Linked DNA regions of Martelella mediterranea DSM 17316. The protein of the gene in region 2 interacts with the protein of the main gene of each other region in a pairwise test. Links are inferred from orthologs where the notes say so. Each region holds a gene or a part of one and is shown on either strand. Other genes may lie near its edges.

Evidence for each region. Proteins that work in one complex are often made in the same cells at the same time.
Region 1: the proteins of leuS (region 2) and ligA interact in binary tests that used the Escherichia coli proteins (3 or more experiments, as listed by UniProt). The link is inferred for Martelella mediterranea DSM 17316 from one-to-one orthologs.

What each region holds. Positions count from the first base shown.
Region 1 is NZ_CP020330.1:2,684,703-2,690,957, reverse strand. Bases 3,035-5,989 are described here. They hold ligA (NAD-dependent DNA ligase LigA), read right to left. Parts: upstream 5,609-5,989; coding sequence 3,461-5,608; downstream 3,035-3,460. Other genes in these bases: Mame_RS12480 (endonuclease/exonuclease/phosphatase family protein), read right to left, coding at 5,847-5,989; Mame_RS12490 (CreA family protein), read right to left, coding at 3,035-3,158. In the rest of the region: Mame_RS12510 (GlxA family transcriptional regulator), read left to right, coding at 1-352; Mame_RS12505 (50S ribosomal protein L11 methyltransferase), read right to left, coding at 598-1,479; Mame_RS12500 (SCO family protein), read right to left, coding at 1,551-2,147; Mame_RS12495 (GFA family protein), read right to left, coding at 2,181-2,654; more of Mame_RS12490, read right to left, coding at 2,676-3,034; more of Mame_RS12480, read right to left, coding at 5,990-6,255. UniProt on the Escherichia coli protein: DNA ligase that catalyzes the formation of phosphodiester linkages between 5'-phosphoryl and 3'-hydroxyl groups in double-stranded DNA using NAD as a coenzyme and as the energy source for the reaction.
Region 2 is NZ_CP020330.1:813,858-822,283, reverse strand. The notes cover bases 3,007-6,144. They hold leuS (leucine--tRNA ligase), read right to left. Parts: upstream 5,838-6,144; coding sequence 3,207-5,837; downstream 3,007-3,206. Other genes in these bases: Mame_RS03710 (YggS family pyridoxal phosphate-dependent enzyme), read left to right, coding at 6,003-6,144; Mame_RS03720 (hypothetical protein), read right to left, coding at 3,007-3,220. Also shown: Mame_RS03735 (ParA family protein), read left to right, coding at 1-656; Mame_RS03730 (ParB/RepB/Spo0J family partition protein), read left to right, coding at 679-1,551; holA (DNA polymerase III subunit delta), read right to left, coding at 1,607-2,647; more of Mame_RS03720, read right to left, coding at 2,660-3,006; more of Mame_RS03710, read left to right, coding at 6,145-6,668; Mame_RS03705 (DUF1413 domain-containing protein), read right to left, coding at 6,675-6,896; Mame_RS03700 (NADH:flavin oxidoreductase), read right to left, coding at 6,966-8,096; Mame_RS03695 (winged helix-turn-helix transcriptional regulator), read left to right, coding at 8,242-8,426.

The DNA of each region.
Region 1 (6,255 bases), 1.9 Mb from region 2 along the record:
GCTGCAGATCATCGAGCTGATGGAGGCCAACCTCGCCGAGCCGCTTTCGCTAATCGAGATTGCCGATGCGGTCGGGCTGTCGCGCCGCCAGATCGAACGGCTGTACCGCCAGGAGATGGGCCGCTCGCCGGCGCGCTATTATCTCGAAATCCGCCTCGATCGCGCCCGCCGGCTGCTGGCACAATCGACCATGCCGATCGTCGATGTCGCGGTCGCCTGCGGTTTCGTCTCCGCCTCGCATTTTTCAAAATGCTACCGCGAAATCTACCAGTGTTCCCCCCAGCAGGAACGCGCCCAGCGCCGCCAGGCCCGCATGTCTGTGCGGGAAAGCGCGATCGGGGTTGCGGTGTAGAGCCTTCGGGTTACTTACAAACCAACCCTTTTTACGGACGTCATCCTCGGGCTTGTCCCGAGGATCTAACCACCGCTTCGCACGAGCGGAGTCGGCGGTCCGTAACATCTTGCTTTGAATTGACCTTTCGTCCGATACGCTTGTCGCATTGATACGTGCTTAGACCCTCGGGACAAGCCCGAGGGTGACGAAGGAAGGTGGGGAGAACTTTGTCAGCAGTCTGATGCCGTCCCGAAAGTGACGGCCTACCCTCTCAGCAGCAACGTCACCCAGCCATTGCGCCAATAGGTGCGCTCGTGGCGCATGCCTTGCGTACGGTAAGCTGAGAGCACCTTCCAGCGCTGCTCGGCGAGAATGCCGGACAGGATGACCGCGCCGCCCGGCGCCAGATTGCGCTTCAAGCCCGGCGCGAGCTTCATCAGCGGGCGGGCGAGAATATTGGCGATGATCAGGTCGAACGGCGCATATTCGGCAAAGGCCGCGTGGTGAAAGCCCGGCGCGGTGACGAAATCGATGCCGGAGGCGATGCCGTTCGCGCGCGCATTGTCGCGCGCCACCTTGACAGCGACCGGGTCGATGTCGGTGGCGAGAACCGGGATCGGCCTGAGCTTGCGCACCGCCATTGCCAGCACGCCCGTACCCGTGCCGAGATCGAGCGCGTTCAGCGGCTGCTCGGCCTTCAGCACGGTATCGATCATTTCCAGGCAGCCGCTGGTGGTGCCGTGATGGCCAGTTCCGAACGCCTGCCCCGCCTCGATCTCGATGGCGATATCGCCGGCGCGGCGGTGATCGCGGTCATGCGAACCGTGAACCAGAAAGCGCCCCGCACGCACCGGCTTCAGCCCTTCCAGCGATTTCGCGATCCAGTCGATTTCCTCGATCTCTTCCTTCTCGATTTCCGGACCGCTCTCGCCAAAGACGGATTTCACCACGTCCGCGAAGATCGCCCGCAGCGCGTCTTCCTCGTCCGCGTCGAGATAGACAGAGGCCTCCCAGCGATCAGCCTTCTCGTCGATCTCCATGGTCGCCAGCGCATAGGGCTCCTCGCCGAGCGCCATGGAAAGCGCATCGAGCATCTGGCCCGCGCCGGCTTCATTGGTGGTGACGTAAAGTCTGATCTGGCTCACGGAGCGGCCTTTCCTGAAATTCCTGCCATCCGCGATAAGCCCGCCCGCCGTCAATGGCAAGGCCACAGCCGTCAGTTGATCAGGTTTTCGAGCTTCTTCACCGCCACATCCGGGCTTTCGCCATAGGCGATCGTGCCCTTCAGCACCCCGCCATCATCGAGCAAAAACACCGAGGCATTGTGGTTCATCGTGTAATCGCCATCCGGCTGATCGGGGTCGAGCGGGACCTTCTCGTAGTAGATCCCGAACTTGTCGAGCGCGGCGCGCACCTTGTCGGGATCGCCCGAAATCGCCTCGATGCGATCGGAGACATTGGAAAGGTAGCGCTCCATGGTTTCCGGCCTATCGCGTTCTGGGTCGACGGACATCCAGTAGGCGTTGATCCTGTCGCCATCGGGATCAACCTCGTTGAGCCAGCCGTTCAACTCGTAGAGCGTTGTGGGGCAGACTTCCGGGCAATGGGTAAAGCCGAAGAACAGCGCGGTCGGCTTGTCGCGCAGCGCCTGTTCGGTGATCGGCTGGCCGTCGCCGGCGGTCAACTGGAAGGAGGGACCGAAGGGGACATTCATCATCTCCTCATTGGTCTCGCCGATTTCATAAACCAGCCAGATCAGCACCGCGCATATCACAGCGACGGAAGCCCAGAGCACGCGACGGAAGGTTTTCATGCTTATCCCTTGTTCGGCGCGCCGAGCGCCGCCCTATTCCTCCAGAAGACCGTGCTTGCGGTGCCAGTCCTCGATCGAAAGCTCCGGATAGCCGCCGAAATGGACATGGCCGGGGCCTTCCGGCACGTCCACCCAATTGGCCTTGGAGTCCAGCATGATATGCACGATCTCGGGCGGATGCGGCAAGGGCGTATCCACCGCTGCGGCAATTGGATGCACCAGTTCCGGCCAGCGCTCGTCATAGAGATAGAGCGCGCTGCCGCAATTGCCGCAAAAGTGTCGCTCGCCCTCGCTTTCGCCGTCATGCATGCGGGCGTGGTAGAACCGCTTGTGCTCGCCGCCCCTCACCTCCAGAGTATCCGAGTCTGCGCCAAGATTGATCGCATAACCGCCGCCGCCGGCGTGCTTGCGGCAGATGCTGCAATAGCAGCGCATATAGGGATAGGGCGTTCGGCTTTCGACCGAATAGGAAACCTTGCCGCACTGGCAGCTCGCTTCAAGCCTCATGATGCTCTCCTCGTGCCTGCTTTACTCGGGCGCTCCGTTTTCCCACACGACGTCCTGGCCGTAAAGCGGCACGGTCGACATCGACATCTTGGCGGAGCCCTCGGTGATCTCGCGGGTGTGGGCGAGATAGATCAGGGTTTCATTGGCCTTGTCGTATATGCGCTTGATCACGAGTTGCTTGAAGATCAGCGAGCGCCCCTCGCGGAACACCTCCTCGCCATTTGCGTCGAGGTCGATGTCACCGATCCTGATGGGTCCGGTCTGGCGGCAGGCGATCGAGGAATTCGACGGGTCCTCGAACCAGTTCCCCTTCGACAGCCGGTCGATGATCGAGCGGTCGAAATAGGCGATGTGGCAGGTTACGCCGTCCACTTCAGGATCATGCAGGGCTTCCACGACGATATCGTTGCCGACCCAGTCGACCCCGACCTCGCCCACCTGCTCCGCCTGCGCAAGCCCCGCCGTCAACAGACCCGCGCAAAGGGCAAAACCAAACCGCTTCATATCGAAACTCCCTGAAAATCCATGCTCTCAAGATAGGTTGTCGCCGACGCTATGCAAGCGAACCGCCTGCGAGAAAGCGAGCGAATGGCACATGGCTCTGACGCATAGCCCCCCAATCTTCTCGCCCCGGAGGGGAGAGATGTCGCGAAAGCGACAGTGAGGGGGGAGAGTGTCCCCGCGAACGCCCTCACAGCTGGATACGCTGCGCCACCCTCACTGCCCCTTTCGGGGCATCTCTCCCGCCAGCGGGAGAGAGTATTTGGAGCAAGCGGCAGACCACGTGTCTCCCAAACTGAGCCGGGTTACCCGCCGATCAGCGCCAGCCACTCATCCTCGTCCATGGTCTGAACCCCGAGCTCCTCCGCCTTCTTCAGCTTGGAACCTGCCCCCGGCCCAGCGATCACGATATCGGTCTTTTTCGACACCGAGCCGGAGACTTTGGCGCCCAAGCTTTCGGCCTTGGCCTTCGCCTCGTCGCGCGTCATTTTCTCAAGCGTGCCGGTGAACACCACCGTCTTGCCGGCGACCGGGCTTGAGGTGTCGATGCGCTGCTGGTCGTCCTCCGGGGTCACCTCCTTGAGCAGGCGGGCGATGACATCGGTATTGTTCTCCTCGGCGAAGAATTCGGCGATGGCGCGGGCGACGACAGCGCCGATGCCGTCGATATTGTTGAGATCGTCCCAGGCCTCGCCCTCGCCGCTGGCCGCCTCGCGCATCGCTTTCTCAAAGGCCTCATAGGAGCCGTAGGAGCGCGCCAGCAGCTTTGCCGTGGTCTCGCCGACATGGCGGATTCCGAGGGCGAAGATGAAGCGGTTGAGGGCGATCGTGCGACGCTCGTTGATCGACTCGTAGAGATTGGCGACCGAAGTCTTGCCCCAACCGTTGAAATTCTCGAGCTTGGTGAGCGCCGCCCCCTGCCGCCGCTCCAGCGTGAAGATGTCGGGCGCGGTGCGGATCGCCAGCGCCTCGTCCTCATGTTCGAAGAAGAAATCGACCTGCTTGGAGCCGAGCCCTTCTATATCGAAGGCATTGCGCGAGACGAAATGCTTCAGGTGCTCCACCGCCTGCGCCCGGCAGGAGAACCCCGCCGTGCAGCGCCGCACCGCATCGAGCTTGCCGGTCTTTTCGTTGATCTCGCGCACCGCATGCGCCCCGCAAACCGGGCAGTGATCGGGAAACTGATAGGGTTCGGCATCGTCGGGCCTCTTGTCCGGCACGATGTCGACGATCTGGGGAATGACGTCGCCGGCGCGCTGGACGATGACATAGTCGCCAATGCGGATATCGCGGCCCTCGCGGATCGGCTCGCCGCCGGAGCCCTTGCCGGCGATATAGTCCTCGTTGTGCAGCGTCGCATTGGTCACCACCACGCCGCCGACCGTGATCGGCTCCAGCCGCGCGACCGGCGTCAACGCTCCGGTGCGGCCGACCTGGATATCAATGTTGAGAAGCCGGGTGATCGCCTGTTCGGCCGGGAACTTGTGCGCCGTCGCCCAGCGCGGCGAACGCGAGCGGAAACCGAGCCGTGCCTGCAGGTCGAGCCGGTCGACCTTGTAGACGACGCCATCGATATCATAGTCGAGATCGCCGCGCTCTACGCCGATCTCTCGGTAATGATCGATCAGGTCATCGACGGAGGATAACCGCCGCATCAGCGGATTGACCGGAAAGCCCCATTTCCCGAAGGTCTCGACCATGCCCATCTGGGTATCGGCCGGCATCTCCGACATCTCGCCCCAGGCATAGGCGAAGAATCGCAGCTTGCGCTTCGCCGTCACCTGCGGGTCGAGCTGGCGCAGCGAGCCGGAGGCGGTGTTGCGCGGGTTCACATAGGTGGGCTTGCCTTCTTCCGCGAGCGCGGCGTTGAGCGCGGCAAAATCGCTCTTGGCCATGTAGATCTCGCCGCGCACCTCGACCACCGCCGGCGCGCCCTTCGGCAACCGGTTCGGGATCTCGCTAATGGTGCGGACATTGGCGGTGACATTTTCGCCGGTCGCGCCATCGCCGCGGGTGGCGCCGGAGACCAACACGCCGTCCTCATAGCGCAGCGACATCGACAGCCCGTCGATCTTGGGTTCGGCGGTAAAGGCGATCGAGCCATCCGGCATCTGCCCCAGAAAGCGATAGACCGAGGCGATGAAATCCTGCACGTCCTCATCGGAAAACACATTGCCGAGCGAGAGCATCGGCACGGCATGCACCACCGGCGCAAACGCCTCCGACGGCGTCGATCCGACCCGGCGCGACGGGCTGTCGGCGCGAATGAGGTCGGGAAACCGCGCTTCCAGCGCATCATTGCGCTGCTTCAGCGCGTCATATTCGGCGTCGGTGATCTCCGGCGCGTCCTTGCCGTGATAGGCAACGTCATGACGGGCGATTTCCGCGGCCAGATGCGCAAGCTCCGCCTCGGCTTCATCGCGGGACAGTTCCTCGACCGGTTTCTTCGCCATGTCACACTCCTTCGCGGCTCCCCCGCTGAATTAGAGCGGTTCGGCGCGAAATGGAAGCGGGTTGTGACTTCATTGGCCAGAGCAGCGCCGCGCGCGCCGCAGCGTTCCATTCTGTTTCATAACGCGTTTCGGCGCGTCGCCCTCGGGCTTGACCCGAGGGTCAAGGCAGCTTTCGCCGTGTGGCCTGGATCCTCGGGTCAAGCCCGAGGATGACTCCAGAAACAGGCTGCACGTTCATTCACCCCGAAGCCCGTGCCGTCTCAGTCGTCTCGCCGCTCAACGCCGCCGTATCAAGCAACGCCGTCAGCGGCAGATGGTCGGAGGCGACCCGGGCCAAGAGCGAATCATGGGCCGCCAGGTCGGCGACCAGATCGTCGCGATTGGCGATGATGCGGTCGAGCGCCAGCACCGGCCAGCGGGCGGGAAAGCTCGCCTTGGGCGGCGGCAGCGCGCCGAAACTGTCCTCGAACCGCCGCAGCGCCGAGCCATTGCCCAGCCGCCACTCGTTCATGTCGCCCATGATCAGCGTCGGGCTCTCCTCGCGGTTTCCGAGAAGGCCGATAATGTGATCGGCCTGCTGGCGGCGCGAGGCGCGGAACAGGCCGAGATGCACGGCAACAACACGCAAGTGTATGCCGCTCCTGAGT
Region 2 (8,426 bases):
GCAATGCCTCCACCGGGCTTGGCATCGAGCGCAATCAGCGCGAAATTTCGGCCTATGATGTGCTCATCGGCGAGAAGACGGTGGCCGAGGCCGCGGTTCACACCGCCGTGCCCAATCTTGATATCGTTCCCTCGACGCTCGATCTGCTGGGTTTCGAGCTCGAGATCGCCAGCGATCCCCGCCGTGTGTTCAAGCTGCGCGATGCGCTGTCGCACAGCGATATCAGCAATTACCGCTATGTGTTCTGCGATTGTCCGCCTTCGTTCAATCTTCTGACGATGAATGCCATGGGTGCGGCCAATGCCATTCTCGTGCCGCTACAATGCGAATTTTTCGCGTTGGAGGGCCTCAGCCAGCTTCTCGACACCGTCTCGGAGGTGCGCAGCACCATCAATCCTAAACTTGAAATCCAGGGCGTGGTGCTGACCATGTATGACAGCCGCAACAATCTTGCCCAGCAGGTGGTCAGCGATGTGCGCGACTATATGGGCGACAAGGTCTACAAGACGCTGATTCCGCGCAATGTCCGGGTCTCAGAGGCGCCGTCCTTCGGCAAGCCGGTGATCCTTTACGATCTCAAATGTCAGGGCAGCCAGGCCTATATCCAGCTTGCCTCGGAAATCATCCAGCGCGAGCGCGCGCTGGCGGCTGCCTGACGCGACAAACATGGTGAATGCGATGAGTGATGACAGTTCCAAACGGCGTCTTGGCCGCGGCCTGGCCGCCCTGATCGGCGATATCGAAAAGCCTGCCGAGACCGATGCGCCGGTCACGGCCGATCGCCGGATTCCGATCGAGTTCATCACCCGCAACCCGCGCAATCCCCGCCGCCATTTCGAGGAAGCGGATCTGCGTGATCTGGCCGCCTCCGTACGCCAGCACGGCATCGTCCAGCCGGTCGTGGTGCGCACCATCGGCACCCAGCGCTATGAAATCATCGCCGGCGAACGCCGTTGGCGCGCGGCGCAGCTTGCAGGTCTCGCCGATGTACCGGCGCTGATCCGCGATGTCGATGACCGCACGGCGCTGGAAATCGCGATTGTCGAAAACGTCCAGCGCGCCGACCTCAACCCGCTGGAAGAGGCCAATGGTTACGAGCTGCTGATCGCCGAACATGGCTATACCCAGAACGATCTCGGCGACATTATCGGCAAAAGCCGCAGCCATGTCGCTAACAGCCTGCGGCTGCTGAAGCTGCCCGAAGGGGTCCAGACAATGCTGGCCGAAGGCGCTTTGTCGGCCGGTCATGCCCGCGCCCTGATCTCCACGCCCGATCCTGCAAGCCTGGCACGGACCATTGTCGAGCGCGGCCTTTCGGTGCGCGACGCCGAGAAACTGGCGCAAAAGGCGATCGAGGGCGGTGGCCAGAGCAACCGGGCGCCGCGCCAGAAGGATGCCGATACGCTGGCGCTGGAGCAGACGCTTTCCGATCGGCTTGGACTGTCGGTCGTGATCGACCATAAATCCAATGGCGGGCAGATTCGGATCAGCTACAAGACGCTCGACCAGCTCGACGATCTGTGCCGTCGTCTGGATCGCACGCCAAATTGATATGACACAATTTTTCTATTCTGATTCAGGTATTTGAAGAGAGAGCAGACCGACGCTAGGCCCGCGTCGCTGCCCGGTTTGACCGAAGCGAGAGCGAAAGCAGCGTCTGCATCGCGATGCTCTCTTCCAGTTCGGGATATTGCCGGGTCTTCAACACCGTATCGGCGAGCAGCCTGAGCGCGCGTGCCGTCGCGGCGCTGTTCCAGGCGCCAAGAGCGCGTTCGAAGATCGGCTTGCGCTTGAAGAAGATGTGTCGCCCATGGGTCTGCATCACCTGGCTTGCCGGCAGGCGCTTGCTCTCCATCTCGGCGCGCATCTGATCGAGCAGGTGAAACTGCCGGATACAGCCATTGAGGATCAGGAAAATCGGCGTTTTTGACTGGGCGGTCTTGGCCATGGCGTGGCGCAGCGCCGCCATATCGCCGGAAAGCACGGCATCCACCGCATCATCGGCGGAAATCGCGCTGGCATCGCCGATCACGGCGGCGACGTGGTCCTCGGTGATCACATCGAGGCCCCGGCCATAAAGCACAAGCTTGTCGATCTCGTTGCGGGTCGCCAGCCGGTCGCCGCCGATCAGCGACAGCAGCAATTGCCGCGCCGGCGGGGTAATTCTCAGCGAAGCATCTGATAAAGCCTGATCGATCAATGTGTTAAGCGCGCGAGCATCATCGGCATAGCAGGGTATCGCGGCGATGGAGCGGGCGCTTTCCGCGGCCTTGCGCATCGCCGTGCCCTTGCGCAGTTCTCCGGCCTCGATGATCAGCGACGCGCCCTCCGGCGGGCTGTCGGCCAGCATTTTCAGCACGTCCGCGAGTGCCTTGTCATTGCCGCCAGCGCGCGCCCAGACGAGTCGCTCGCCGCCGAACAGGCCGATCGCGCCCATTTCGTCCATGATCCGCCCGGCATCGATATCGCCGCTGTCGAGCTTCATCACCGCGAAGGCGTCATCCAGCGGCACGCCCGTGCCCTTCGCGATCAGCGCGGCGCGCTCGCTGACAAGGCCGCGATCCGGCCCGTAGATCAGAAAAACCCGGTATTTGCGCGCATCCTGCCGGAGGAAGCCGTCAAACTGATGGGATTTTATCTCGGTCATCGGCGCCGTGATCTATTGCGGGGCAGGGGCGGGCGGCAGAACCTCAGGCGGCTCCTTGTTGAGCGCGATGGCGAGATCGGCGTTGATGATCTCGGCCACTTCCTTGGAGGCCCGCTGTTCGGCATCGCGGATGGCGCGCAGGCGCGCGAATTCCTGCGAGGGGAAGTCGACAAGCGCAATCGCCTTGCGACGACCGGAGGCCAAAAGCTTGCTGTCGGAGCGGCGGCGAAGCGAATAATCCGCCGTCACGATGGTACGCCCGGCGCTGGCGGTATCGGAGGAATCGTCGACCAGAACCTCGGATGTAATCGCAAAGGCCGAGACATTGACGTCGTATTTCGGATCGGCGCTCTCGCCGAGCCCGCCGGCGGTCAGGAAGATCAGGTCGTTCAGCACATATTGGGCCACCGGCGTGGTGGGCGTGTTGAAGGCGAGCTGGTGCATCTTGGCGTTCAGCGCCGTGCCCTCCGCGCCGCCATAAAGCGGGCGGACCTGGCAGGCGGAAAGCGCCATCAGCGCGGCAAGGGCCGCTGCCGGCAAAGCGGTGCGGAAGAGACGGTCAGACAACAACATTCACGATCCTTTGCGGCACGACGATCACTTTCTTCGGCGTTTTACCTTCCAGCGCGCGCGCCACCGCTTCCAGTTCCATCACCGCCGCCTTGATGCTGTCCTGATCGGCGTCGCGGGCAACGGTCAGTTCGCCGCGCTTCTTGCCGTTCACCTGCACCGGCAGGGTAATCTCATTGTCGGCCGTCAGCCCGGCATCGAAGGCCGGCCATGCGGCCATGGCGATCATACCCTCACCGCCGAGCACCTTCCAGCATTCTTCGGCGAGATGCGGCATCATCGGTGCGAAACAATGGGTCAGGAACAGGCTTGATTCCTTCAGCGCGGCCAGCATTTGCGCATCCGCCTTGCCCTCGGCCGCCTCCGTCAGCGGCGCTGCCAGCACGTTGACCAGTTCGTAGATCCGGGCGATCGCCTTGTTGAAGGCCAGCGCCTCGATGTCAGCGGCAACGGCTTTCAACGTCTTGTGGGCCGCGCGGGAAACCTCCAGCGCCTTGCCATCGGCCCCGGCTTTCGCCTCGATGCCGGCGAGCGCGGGTGCTGCCTCGGAGATCAGCCGCCAGATGCGCTGCACGAAGCGGAACGTGCCCTGCACGCCGGCCTCGGTCCAGACCACGTCGCGGTCCGGCGGGCTGTCGGACAGCACGAAGAAGCGCGCGGTATCGGCGCCATAGGTGGCGAGAATATCATCCGGATCGATGACGTTCTTCTTCGACTTCGACATCTTCTCGATCGAGCCGATCGTCACTTCCGCGCCGGTTTGCAGCAGATAGGCCTTGCGGGTGCCGTCGGTTTCCTCGATCCGCACATCGGTCGGCGAAACCCAGCTTCCCGACGTGCCGCTGCCGCCGAGGCGATAGGTCTCGTGCACCACCATCCCTTGCGTGAACAGGCCCTTGAACGGCTCGTCGTGGTTCACATGGCCGGTCGCCTTCATCGCGCGGGTGAAGAAACGCGAATAGAGGAGGTGCAGGATCGCATGCTCGATGCCGCCGATATATTGATCGACCGGCAGCCAGCGGTCGGCCACGGCCGGGTCCGTTGGCGCGTCCTCATGCGGCGCGGTGAAGCGGGTGTAATACCAGCTCGAATCCACGAATGTGTCCATCGTGTCGGTCTCGCGCCGCGCTGCCTTGCCGCAGCACGGGCAGGCGACATCGCGCCATGTCGGATGGCGGTCGAGCGGGTTGCCGGGCTTTTCGAAGTCGATGTCATCCGGCAGCTTCACCGGCAGGTCGGCCTTCGGCACGGGCACCACGCCGCAATCCTCGCAATGGATCACCGGGATCGGGCAGCCCCAGTAGCGCTGGCGGGAAATGCCCCAGTCGCGCAGGCGGAAATTGACCTTGCGTTCGCCGCGAGGCGCGCCGCGCACCGTCTCGGCTTCCAGCTTTTGCGCAATCGCTTCAAAGGCTTCCGTGGTGCTCATGCCGTCGAGGAAGCGCGAATTGATCATCACGCCGTCATCGGTATAGGCCTCGTCGCCGATTGTGAAGCTTGCGACATCGCCGTCCTTCGGCATCACGATCGGGGTCACCGGCAGGTCATATTTGCGGGCGAAGTCGAGGTCGCGCTGGTCGCCGGCCGGGCAGCCGAAGATCGCGCCCGTGCCGTAATCCATCAGCACGAAATTGGCGACATAGACCGGCAGTTCCCAGCTTTCGTCGAAGGGATGGCGCACGGTGATGCCGGTGTCGATGCCCTTCTTCTCCGCAGTTTCGAGTGCTGCCAGCGATGTGCCGGCGCGCCGCGTCTCCTCGCAGAAGGCGGCGACCTTGTCGTCGTGCTTCGCGGCTTCCTTCGCCAGCGGATGATCGGCGGAAATAGCGAGGAACGACGCGCCGAAGATCGTGTCGGGGCGCGTGGTGTAGACGGTGATGTCATCCATGCCGCCGGCATCGCCGCTGGCGATGTCCCAGCGCACCATCATGCCCTCGGAGCGGCCGATCCAGTTCTTCTGCATCAGCCGGACCTTTTCCGGCCAGTGATCGAGCGTATCGAGCGCGTCCAGCAGTTCCTGCGCGTAATCGGTGATCTTGAAGAACCACTGCGTCAGCTCGCGCTGTTCCACCAGCGCGCCGGAGCGCCAGCCGCGGCCCTCGATCACCTGTTCATTGGCGAGCACGGTCATGTCGACCGGATCCCAGTTCACCTTGGACTGTTTGCGGTAGACCAGGTCCTTTTCCAGCATGTCCAGGAACAGATGCTGCTGGCGCTGGTAATATTCGACATCGCAGGTCGCGAATTCGCGGGTCCAGTCGAGCGACAGGCCCATGGATTTCAGCTGGCCGCGCATGGTGGCAATGTTTTCGTAGGTCCAGTCCTTGGGGTGGACCTTGTTCTGCATCGCGGCGTTTTCGGCGGGCATGCCGAAGGCGTCCCAGCCCATCGGGTGCAGCACGTTGAAACCGCGCGCCCGTTTGTAGCGGGCCACCACATCGCCCATGGCATAGTTGCGGACATGGCCGATGTGAATGCGTCCCGAGGGATAGGGAAACATTTCGAGCACGTAATAGGTCTCGCGCGGGTCGGCATTGTCGGTGACGAAGACGTGTCCGTCATTCCACCGGCTCTGCCACTCGGGTTCGACTTTACGCGGATTGTAACGTTCGGATGCCATGTCGGATTTGCTCGGTTCTTTTTCTTGGGGATTTTGGCGGTGAGCTTCACCATGAAAGCGGTTCAGCGTCAAGCAAAACGGCCCCGAAAGGGGCCTTCCACCGTTGCCTCGCTGCTGGCCTTTGCAATATGGTGACGCCGCAATGGAAATGTGAGGTGTGACGACATGGGTGTGCGCGAGAATCTGGAAGAGGTGCTTGGCCGGATAAAGGCCGCCGAACACGAGGCTGAGCGCACGGACGTTACCCTCGTCGCCGTCTCCAAGACCCATGATGCCGATGCCATCCGCCTCGCGATCGAGGCCGGCCATCGCGTGTTCGGCGAAAACCGGGTTCAGGAGGCGCAGAAGAAATGGCCTGCGCTGAAGGCGGAAACGCCGGATATCGAGTTGCATCTCATCGGGCCGCTGCAATCCAACAAGGCCGAGGACGCGGTCAAGCTGTTTGACGTGATCGAAAGCGTCGACCGGGAGAAGATCGCCCGCGCTCTGGCCAAGGAAATCGCCAAGCAGGGCAGGGCGCCCAGGCTCTATGTCCAGGTCAACACCGGCAACGAACCGCAAAAGGCCGGCATCGATCCGCGCGAGACCGAAGCCTTCCTCGCGCTCTGCCGCGACGAGCTCGGCCTCACGATCGAAGGCCTGATGTGCATACCGCCGGCTGGCGAGAATCCCGGGCCCCATTTCGCGCTGCTGCACGATCTTGCGACCGAAAACAGCGTGCATAAGCTTTCCATGGGCATGTCCGGCGATTACGAGATTGCGATTGCCTTCGGCGCCACCAGCGTGCGCGTCGGATCGGCGATCTTCGGCGAGCGGGATTATTCGAACTGACGCGTCTTAACCGCGCTTGAGATAGACCCGTCCGCCGCCCTTCTTGCGGCCGGTGTCCTCCACCTCGGGAAATTTTCCCTTGCGCACGGCATTCAGGAACTCGCGACCGATCTTCACCTTGTCGCCGATATAAAGCCGGTTCCAGCCCTCGCCATAGAGTGCGGGAAAGTGAAACTCGCCGGGCTCGAGCCCCAGCAACCGGGTTTTTATGTCTTCTTCGTCAAGCATGGTCTTTTGCGTTTGCGTGCCCGGAAAATCGGCTGGCGGTTTTCCGGGCGGATGCATGAAAGGGCCGGCTTAGACCAGCGCGCCCAATGTTTCACGTGAAAACGTGGAGAGCGTTTCGGTCTCGCCGCCCTCGATCTTCTTGACCCATTCCGGATCGGCAATCAAGGCGCGGCCGACGGCGATCAGGTCGAACTCGTCGCGGTCCATACGGCGAACCAGTCTGTCGAGATCGGGCGTTTTGGCATTGGCCTCCGCGCCGCCGAACCAGCCGAGGAAATCGGGGCCGTTGAGACCGACCGAGCCGACCGAAATCGTCGGAACACCGGTGATCTTCTTCGCCCAGCCCGCGAAATTCAGGCCTTCCTCGCCGTCGATCTCCGGAAACTCCGGTTCCCAGAAACGGCGCTGCGAGCAATGCAGCATATCCGCGCCGGCATCCACCAGCGGCTGCAGCCATTCGGCCATCTCGTCGGGCGTGGTGGCGATGCGGGCATTGTAGTCCTGCTGCTTCCACTGGCTGAGGCGGATGATCACCGGCATGTCATCGGAAACCGCCGCGCGCACGGCCTTGACCACTTCCGCGCCGAAACGGGTACGCTCGGTGATGGTCTTGCCGCCCCAGCGGTCGTCGCGCAGGTTCAGGCCCTGCCAGAAGAACTGGTCAATCAGATAGCCGTGCGCGCCGTGGATCTCGACCACATCGAAGCCGAGCCGCTCGGCGTCCGCCGCGGCGCTGGCATAGGCGGCGATCGTGTCGGCGATGTCTTCCTCGCTCATGGCGTGGCCGCGCTTCTCACCGGGCTTGACGAAGCCGGACGGGCTTTCGGTCTCGTCCGGGTTCGGCGGATAATCGGCGGAGGCGATGGTGTTGGCCACATGCCAGATCTGCGGGCCCATCTTGCCGCCGGCGGCATGCACGGTGTCGATCACGTTTTTCCAGCCGGCGAGCGATTTTTCGCCGTGGAAATCAGGAATGCCGGGAAGGTTCTTGGAGTTCGGCCGGTCGATGACGGTGCCTTCGGAGAGGATCAGGCCGACATCGCCCTCGGCGCGGCGGCGGTAGTAATCAGCAACATTCTGGCCGGGCACGCCGTCCGGCGAAAAGCCGCGCGTCATCGGCGCCATCACGATCCGGTTCTTCAATTCGAGCGATTTGAGCTTGAAAGGCCGGAACAGGGCCTCATGGGCGGAATTTGACATCTCGGGTTTCCTTTGCAGCCTTGGGAGGTGTTCTGGCGGCGTAGGTATAAATTGTGGACTTAGTGTCAATAAGGCATTATGTATTGCCTAGGTATAGATGAGGTGACCTGTGACGCATGATCCGTCCCACTGCCCGAAATTTCAGGTGGATTGCATCAACCGGAAGATACTCGACCAGATTTCCGGCAAATGGTCGATCATGGTTCTGACCATGCTCGGCTACGGCCCGCATCGGTTCAACGCGATCAAGAAGCAGCTCGAGGGCGTCAGCCAGAAGGCGCTGACGGATACGCTGCGCAAACTCGAACGCAATGGTGTCGTCGATCGCAA